Regions from separate parts of the Enterobacter sp. E14S genome, predicted to be linked through region 4. Evidence: predicted binding sites of a transcription regulator. Region 4 holds the regulator's gene; each other region holds the start of a gene.
What was found. Region 4 encodes CRP, which controls carbon source genes, mostly activating them, when cyclic AMP is high. Its sites were predicted from a motif close to ATGTGANNNNNNTCACAT; they were not measured.
Positions count from the first base shown of each region.

Region 1: udp (uridine phosphorylase) is a predicted target of CRP. The motif match lies at 718-735, and genes of this name have one in related genera.
Region 2: ACZ6J2_RS09765 (ABC-F family ATPase) is a predicted target of CRP. The motif match lies at 1,195-1,212, and genes of this name have one in related genera.
Region 3: epd (erythrose-4-phosphate dehydrogenase) is a predicted target of CRP. The motif match lies at 772-789, and genes of this name have one in related genera.

Region 1 is NZ_JBVODQ010000015.1:62,092-64,296, forward strand. It holds gene ACZ6J2_RS21005 (dienelactone hydrolase family protein) at 1-603, opposite strand, end outside; gene udp (uridine phosphorylase) at 859-1,620, shown strand; gene rmuC (DNA recombination protein RmuC) at 1,760-2,205, shown strand, end outside.
Region 2 is NZ_JBVODQ010000003.1:340,926-343,130, reverse strand. It holds gene ACZ6J2_RS09775 (GntR family transcriptional regulator) at 1-132, shown strand, start outside; gene ldtB (L,D-transpeptidase) at 175-1,095, opposite strand; gene ACZ6J2_RS09765 (ABC-F family ATPase) at 1,318-2,205, shown strand, end outside.
Region 3 is NZ_JBVODQ010000008.1:138,932-141,136, forward strand. It holds gene tkt (transketolase) at 1-642, shown strand, start outside; gene epd (erythrose-4-phosphate dehydrogenase) at 984-2,003, shown strand; gene pgk (phosphoglycerate kinase) at 2,053-2,205, shown strand, end outside.
Region 4 is NZ_JBVODQ010000009.1:151,654-153,858, forward strand. It holds gene ACZ6J2_RS17455 (YccS/YhfK family putative transporter) at 1-537, opposite strand, end outside; gene crp (cAMP-activated global transcriptional regulator CRP) at 595-1,227, opposite strand; gene ACZ6J2_RS17465 (OsmC family protein) at 1,539-1,943, shown strand; gene ACZ6J2_RS17470 (phosphoribulokinase) at 2,004-2,205, opposite strand, start outside.

The DNA of each region.
Region 1 (2,205 bases), on a different contig from region 4:
CTGACCGCCGTAAAGCCCTAACACGGGGGCGTTTAGCTCCGTGGCGATATCGACGGGATGTTTCGGTGAATTCAGCGTTTTCTCACCCACCAGTTTGCCGTACCAGGCGACAGCGGCTTTGAGCTGCGGGTTATGCGCGGCATACAGCCAGCTAATGCGTCCACCCCAGCAGAAACCGGTGACCAGAAGACGATGCGGATCGCCGCCGTTGCGCGCCGCCCAGCTGGCGACGTGGTCGAGATCGGCCAGCACCTGCGCGTCCGGGACTTTGCTCACCAGGTTGCTGAGCAATGTTGGAATATCGCTGTAGTCGTTCGGATCGCCCTGACGGAAGTAGAGCTCTGGCGCAACGGCCAGATACCCTTCCAGCGCCAGCCGGCGGCAGAGGTCGCGAATGTGTTCGTGAACACCAAATATCTCCTGAATCACAATCACGATGGGCAGCGGGCCCTCTGCCGATTTTGGCCGTGCGTGCCAGGCAGGCATATTCTCCCCCTGCGAGGGAATGGAGGTCTCACCCGCGGTAATTGCCGCTTCTGGCGTCGACACGATGGTTGAAGCATGTGGGGCCGCAGCAGGTGCAAAACCGGTTTTTTCAGTCATGGCATTCTCCGTACCAATGAGTTAGCGCAAAGGTAAATATAGACACCAGGTTAACAACTCACAGTGCCTTAAACGGTCTATCTTTTGTGCAGCACCTGGCGATATAACTTGTTAATGTGATGTGAATCACTTTTTTATGGAAATTCAATGTAATCATTTTCATTCATGGTGAGGTGTGTCACGAAAATATGCTTACTGCTTCTGTAAAGTACCGTTTTACTTCTTCTGACTAACCGACCCACAGAGGAGTCACTTATGTCTAAGTCTGATGTTTTTCATCTCGGCCTCACCAAAAACGATTTACAAGGGGCTACGCTCGCTATCGTCCCTGGCGATCCTGAGCGTGTGGAAAAGATCGCCGCGCTGATGGATAAGCCGGTCAAGCTGGCTGCCCATCGTGAGTTCACCACCTGGCGCGCAGAGCTGGATGGCAAAGCGGTGATCGTGTGCTCTACCGGTATCGGTGGTCCGTCTACGTCTATTGCTGTTGAAGAGCTGGCGCAGCTGGGCATTCGTACTTTCCTGCGTATCGGTACCACCGGCGCTATCCAGCCTCACATCAACGTCGGCGACGTGCTGGTCACGACCGCGTCCGTTCGTCTGGACGGCGCAAGCCTGCACTTTGCACCGATGGAATTCCCGGCAGTGGCTGATTTCGAATGCACCACCGCGCTGGTTGAAGCCGCGAAATCCGTGGGCGCAACGACCCACGTGGGCGTCACCGCCTCTTCCGACACCTTTTACCCGGGCCAGGAGCGTTACGACACCTTCTCAGGCCGCGTGGTAAGCCGTTTCAAAGGTTCAATGGAAGAGTGGCAGTCCATGGGCGTGATGAACTACGAAATGGAATCCGCAACGCTGCTGACCATGTGCGCAAGCCAGGGTCTGCGTGCCGGTATGGTGGCGGGCGTGATCGTCAACCGCACCCAGCAGGAGATCCCGAACGCCGAAACCATGAAGCAGACCGAAAGTCATGCAGTGAAAATCGTGGTGGAAGCAGCGCGTCGCCTGATCTAATCCTCTCTTCTGAAATCAAAGGCCGACGCGTTCGGCCTTTATTTTTTGCGTAGCGCCTCGCAGGAAAACCCTTTCAAACTGGACGTTTATACAGCACAATTCTATTTTGTGCGGGTAATACGTTGATGCAGGGGGCATTGTGGATATCTCGATCCTGATTTACGCGGTGATTGCGCTGGTGGGCTTAGGGATTGGCTGGCTGATTTCCAGCTACCAGCATGCGCAGCAGAAGGCCGACCAGCTGGCCGAGCGAGAAGAGATGGTCGCCGATTTAAGCGCGGCAAAACAGCAGCTTGCTCTGAGCGAACACTGGCGCGACGAGTGCGAATTGCTTAACAACGAGCTGCGTAACCTGCGAGACATCAACACGTCACTGGAGGCCGATCTCCGCGAAGTCACTACCCGCCTTGAATCCACCCAGCTGCATGCGGAAGACAAAATCCGCCAGATGATCAACAGCGAGCAGCGCCTCAGCGAACAGTTTGAGAACCTCGCCAACCGAATTTTTGAGCACAGCAACCGCCGCGTTGACGAACAGAACCGCCAGAGCCTGAACAGCCTGCTGACGCCGCTGCGCGAACAGCT
Region 2 (2,205 bases), on a different contig from region 4:
GTCTGCGAGCAGACCGATCCCGTCCTGGAGGTGGAGCAGGTGATTTATCTGGAGGACGGCACGCCGCTGGAGTATGCCCACTGCCACTATCGGTACGACCACGGCGGGATCGTGATCGTGAATAACGGATAAAAAAAAGCGGGCAACGAGGCCCGCTTTTTTAATGCTTCTCTGTCAGTTCAAACGCACCGGCATACCGGAGCGGTTCTGCACGGCCTGGTCAACAATCGCCGTTTCTACGTCTGGCTGAGAAGTCACCGCCTGCACCGCGCTGTTCAGCGTAACAGGGACGATTTCGTTGTTGTTGATCTGGTCTTCGCTGGTGGACAGCGGGTTGTGCACTTCGATGTAGCGGCTGCCGTCAGGCTCAGAGGTCGCTTTCACCGGTTCGTTGATGAACTGCACGCGCGTACCGACCGGCACGTTTTCGAACAGGAATTTGATGTCGTCGTTACGCAGGCGCACGCAGCCGTGGCTTACGCGTAGGCCGATACCGAAGTTGGCGTTGGTACCGTGGATAGCGTACAGGCGGCCAATGTACAGCGCGTATAGACCCATTGGGTTATCCGGGCCTGCCGGTACAACGGCTGGCAGCGGTTCGCCCGCAGCGATGTATTCCGCGTGCATTTTGGCAGTCGGCGTCCAGGTTGGGCCCGCTTTCTTACGCTCAACCTTGGTGGTCCAGTTCATCGGGGTGTCTTTACCCAGCTGGCCGATACCGATTGGCAGCACGATAACGGTGTTGGTGCCTTTCGGGTAGTAATACAGACGCATTTCGGCGCTGTTAATCACGATACCTTCATGAACGGTGTCCGGCAGGATCAGCTGCTGAGGAATATTCAGCACGGTGCCCGCTTTCGGCAGATACGGGTCAACGCCCGGGTTCGCTTCCAGCATGTTAGACAGGCCCAGCTGGTACTGCGCAGCGAAATACTCCAGTGGCTGAGAGTTACCTTCTGGTACCGTCACAACCTGGTTCTGGCCTACCAGACGGCTACCGTCTGTTGGCAGGGGATACGTCACCGCAGACGCGGTCTTACAAAAACCTACTACGGCTAACGCCGCCGCTAAAAGCGTTGTTAATTTCATGTTCATGTTGTGCGAGGTATCTAAGCCATTCTGGCGATGAGTTGATAAGTCTGAATCTGTGATGGGAGCGCATTATATGTGCATTCCCGCTTACAGGGAATTCAGATGTGTACGAAATCACATTTTTTTCGATTTTGTTAAAGTTTAGTGGATTGCCGCAACACGGGATCTCAATTCGGAATTGTGGCATAATGCCGTGTTTATCACACTTTTCGCAGGAATCTCCCCGTGTTAGTTACCAGCAACGTCACTATGCAGTTTGGCAGTAAGCCGCTGTTCGAAAACATTTCCGTCAAATTTGGCGGCGGCAACCGTTACGGCCTCATTGGTGCCAACGGTAGCGGAAAATCCACCTTTATGAAGATCCTCGGCGGTGACCTGGAGCCGACGCTCGGTAACGTTTCGCTCGATCCTAATGAGCGCATCGGTAAGCTGCGTCAGGATCAGTTCGCCTTCGAAGAGTTCACCGTGCTCGACACCGTGATCATGGGGCATGGGGAACTGTGGGAAGTGAAGCAGGAGCGCGATCGCATCTACGCGCTGGCCGAAATGAGCGAAGAAGACGGCTATAAAGTGGCCGATCTGGAAACGCAGTACGGCGAGATGGACGGCTACTCGGCGGAAGCGCGTGCGGGCGAACTGCTGCTGGGCGTCGGCATTCCGGTTGAACAGCATTACGGCCCGATGAGCGAAGTGGCGCCAGGCTGGAAGCTGCGCGTGCTGCTGGCACAGGCGCTGTTCTCTAACCCGGACATCCTGCTGCTCGACGAACCGACGAACAACCTGGACATCGACACCATCCGCTGGCTGGAGCAGACGCTGAACGATCGCGACAGCACCATGATCATCATCTCGCACGACCGTCACTTCCTGAACATGGTCTGTACGCACATGGCGGATCTGGACTACGGCGAGCTGCGCGTTTACCCGGGCAACTACGACGAGTACATGACGGCGGCCACCCAGGCGCGTGAACGTCTGCTGGCGGATAACGCCAAGAAGAAAGCGCAGATTGCTGACCTGCAGTCCTTCGTCAGCCGCTTTAGCGCCAACGCCTCTAAGTCGCGTCAGGCGACCTCGCGTGCCCGTCAGATCGACAAAATCAAGCTGGACGAA
Region 3 (2,205 bases), on a different contig from region 4:
ATGAAACAGCGTCAGGTGATGGTCTACACCCACGACTCCATCGGTCTGGGCGAAGATGGTCCAACTCACCAGCCGGTAGAGCAGGTGGCTTCCCTGCGCGTGACCCCGAACATGAGCACATGGCGTCCATGTGACCAGGTGGAATCCGCGGTGGCGTGGAAATACGGCGTTGAGCGTCAGGACGGTCCAACCGCGCTGATCCTCTCCCGTCAGAACCTGGCACAGCAGGAGCGTACTCCAGAGCAGCTGGCGAACATCGCTCGCGGTGGTTACGTGCTGAAAGATTGCGCGGGCCAGCCAGAGCTGATCTTCATCGCCACCGGTTCTGAAGTTGAACTGGCTGTTGCAGCCTGGGAAAAACTGACTGCCGAAGGCGTGAAAGCGCGCGTGGTTTCCATGCCGTCTACCGACGCGTTCGACAAGCAGGATGCCGCTTACCGTGAATCCGTCCTGCCTAAAGCGGTTTCCGCTCGCGTGGCAGTGGAAGCGGGTATCGCTGACTACTGGTTCAAATACGTGGGCCTGAACGGTGCTATCGTCGGTATGACCACCTTCGGTGAGTCTGCTCCGGCAGAGCTGCTGTTCGAAGAGTTCGGCTTCACCGTTGAGAACGTTGTCGCTAAGGCGAAAGAACTGCTGTAATTGTTTATACGGTGCGGGCTGATGCCCTCACCCCGGCCCTCTCCCTCGGGGAGAGGGTGCAAACACTAAAAACGGTAACCTTTCGGTTACCGTTTTGCTTTTCCCTCGGCGTAAATTATTCCACCTAAAATGTGACGCAAGTCATATAGCTCGCTTATTCATCTGGACAGACATTCCTTTTATTCCCCGATTCGCTTATTCTTGCTGAAGCGTTTCAGTCGATTAAATGTTCGACAATTGACCAATCAATCGCAGTTTGTGACAGCAAGGATTCCCCTTCGGGCGTAGCTGGATTACTCTTTCAGCCACCTCAAACTCAGGGATTGCTCTGCAGGAGATCTATGACCGTACGCGTAGCGATTAATGGCTTCGGTCGCATCGGACGTAATGTGGTTCGTGCTTTATATGAATCCGGACGTCGGGCGGAAATAACCGTGGTGGCAATCAATGAACTGGCGGATGCTACGGGCATGGCGCATTTGTTGAAATATGACACCAGCCACGGACGCTTTGCCTGGGACGTACGCCAGGAAAGAGATCGACTTTTTGTTGGTGACGACGCTATTCGCGTGCTGCATGAGAACAGCATCTCCGGGCTACCCTGGCGTGAACTGGGTGTGGATGTGGTGCTTGACTGTACCGGCGTGTACGGCAACCGCGAACATGGCGAAGCGCATCTTGCTGCAGGCGCGAAAAAAGTCCTCTTTTCTCATCCCGGAAGTAACGACCTCGACGCAACCGTCGTGTTTGGCGTCAACCAGCATGAGCTGCAGGCCGAACACCGCATTGTTTCCAACGCCTCCTGTACCACTAACTGCATTATTCCGGTCATCAAACTGTTAGACGATGCGTATGGCATTGAATCCGGCACCGTGACCACGATTCACTCCGCCATGCACGATCAGCAGGTTATTGACGCCTACCATCCGGATTTACGACGCACTCGCGCTGCGAGCCAGTCAATCATTCCGGTGGACACGAAACTGGCGGCAGGGATCACCCGAATTTTTCCGCAGTTTAATGACCGGTTTGAAGCGATTGCCGTGCGTGTCCCGACGATTAACGTCACCGCAATCGATCTTAGCGTGACGGTGAAAAAACCGGTAAAAGCCTGTGAAGTCAACCTGTTGCTGCAAAAAGCGGCACAGGGGGCATTTCATGGTATAGTTGACTATACGGAATTACCGTTGGTCTCAGTAGATTTTAACCACGACCCGCACAGCGCCATCGTCGATGGCACGCAAACGAGAGTCAGTGGCGCACACCTTATCAAGACGCTGGTCTGGTGTGATAACGAATGGGGCTTTGCTAACCGAATGCTCGACACCACGTTAGCAATGGCCGCTCAAGGTTTCAGGTAAGACGCATTGTGCGTCTGCAAAACTTTAAGAATCAACGAGAGGATTCACCATGTCTGTAATTAAGATGACCGATCTGGATCTGGCTGGTAAACGCGTTTTCATCCGTGCCGATCTGAACGTACCGGTTAAAGATGGCAAAGTGACCAGTGACGCGCGTATCCGTGCATCTCTGCCAACCATCGAACTGGCTCTGAAGCAGGGC
Region 4 (2,205 bases):
TTTGGCTTCGCAGTAATCCGCAAGCTGCACATAGAGCAGGCTCAGGGATTCACGCAGCGGCTGCTCCCGCCACAGCCAGAACCAAAACCAGTTAAACAGCCCGTACCATAATGTCCCCAGGGCGTAGATCAGCAGCGGCTCCCACACCGGCATGTTCCCGGCGAGGCTCAGCGTGAAAATGGCCGCAATCAGCGAAGCGGGAAGCAGGCGGGCGTGCAGCGAACTGATTTCCGCCGTGACGCCGAGCGTCATCGCCAGCACGGTCAGGATCAGCGGCAGCGGGATATCCCGGGCGAGCAGGAGTTGTACGGCGAGGCTACACCCGGCAAACAGGCAGCCACCGATAATCAGGCGTTTGAAAAAGCGCTTATGCGGCGTGTCCAGACCGGCAATGTTGCAGCAGGCGGGCACGAGGGAAAACAGCAGGCCTTGCTGAAGATGTCCGAGGATCAGGCCTATGGCCACAGGAAGACACAACACCAGCGTTTGTCGCAGTGCGTAGTTAACTTCCGGGTGATAGATCAGCCTGCGCCACATGGGGAGTAGAGACAAAAACGGCGTGACACCTTGCGATGGCACGCCGTTTAAGCGGAATTAACGCGTTCCGTAGACCACGATGGTTTTACCGTGGGCGGAGATCAGGTTTTGATCTTCCAGCATTTTCAGGATACGACCCACGGTTTCACGGGAGCAACCGACGATCTGACCAATTTCCTGACGGGTAATTTTAATTTGCATACCGTCCGGGTGGGTCATGGCGTCTGGCTGTTTCGCCAGGTTCAGCAGGGTTTGTGCGATACGGCCGGTAACGTCCAGGAAGGCGAGGTTACCCACTTTCTCTGACGTGACCTGCAGACGGCGCGCCATCTGGGAAGAAAGACGCATCAGGATGTCAGGGTTAACCTGAATCAGCTGACGGAACTTCTTGTAAGAAATTTCAGCCACTTCACATGCTGTCTTTGCACGAACCCAGGCGCTACGTTCCTGGCCCTCTTCAAACAGGCCCAGTTCACCGATGAAATCGCCCTGGTTCAGATAAGAAAGGATCATCTCTTTCCCTTCTTCATCTTTGATCAGCACTGCCACCGAGCCTTTAACGATGTAATACAACGTTTCCGCTTTTTCACCCTGGTGAATCAGCGTGCTCTTCGATGGGTACTTATGAATGTGGCAATGAGACAAGAACCATTCGAGAGTCGGGTCTGTTTGCGGTTTGCCAAGCACCATGCGCTGTTATCCTCTGTTATAAGCTGTCACCAGAGTCATCAGATGCATCCGGACTCTGGGGTTGCAATCGAATTCTTACCCATACCCTGGGAAGTCGGCTACCGTAACGTTTCGCAGCCAGTAAAGTTTGATGTCCTCTGCATACACGTGTAACGTCAATGTATTACTGTAGCATCCTGAGTGTTTTAGCATAGCTTTCGCCGCGTGTCTCCTGGTGTCTCGCTTCAGCATGATGCAGGTCGCCTTCCATTGCGAGAAATGTAACGCACGCGTAATCTGTCACCAAAAATGCAACGTTGGAGTTAATGAATATGCAAGCGCGCGTGAAATGGGTTGAAGGTTTAACGTTCCTGGGCGAGTCCGCGTCAGGACACCAGATTTTGATGGACGGTAACTCCGGCGATAAAGCACCCAGCCCAATGGAAATGGTGCTGATGGCGGCAGGCGGATGCAGCGCAATTGATGTGGTGTCGATTCTGCAAAAAGGTCGTCATGACGTGACGGGTTGTGAGGTTAAACTCACGTCAGAACGTCGCGAAGAGGCGCCACGCCTGTTCACCCATATTAACCTGCACTTTGTGGTCACCGGTAAAGAGCTGAAAGACGCGGCGGTCTCGCGTGCGGTGGACCTGTCTGCGGAGAAGTACTGCTCTGTGGCGTTAATGCTGGAGAAAGCGGTAAAAATCACGCATTCGTATGAAGTGCTCGAGGCGTGATTGATGGGGCATCGTGCGTGTTGATGCCCTAACCCTCTCCCATTGGGAGAGGGAACATGCTCACGCGATCTGTTTCCCTTCCATCAGTCGCTCCACCAGCGGCGTCATGATGAGCTCCATCGCCAGCCCCATTTTTCCGCCCGGCACGACTAACGTATTCATGTGCGAAATAAACGAGCCCTGCAGCATTGCCAGCAGCCATGGGTAATCAATGCCTTCGAGATTGCGGAAATGGATCACCACAAAGCTCTCATCCAGCGAC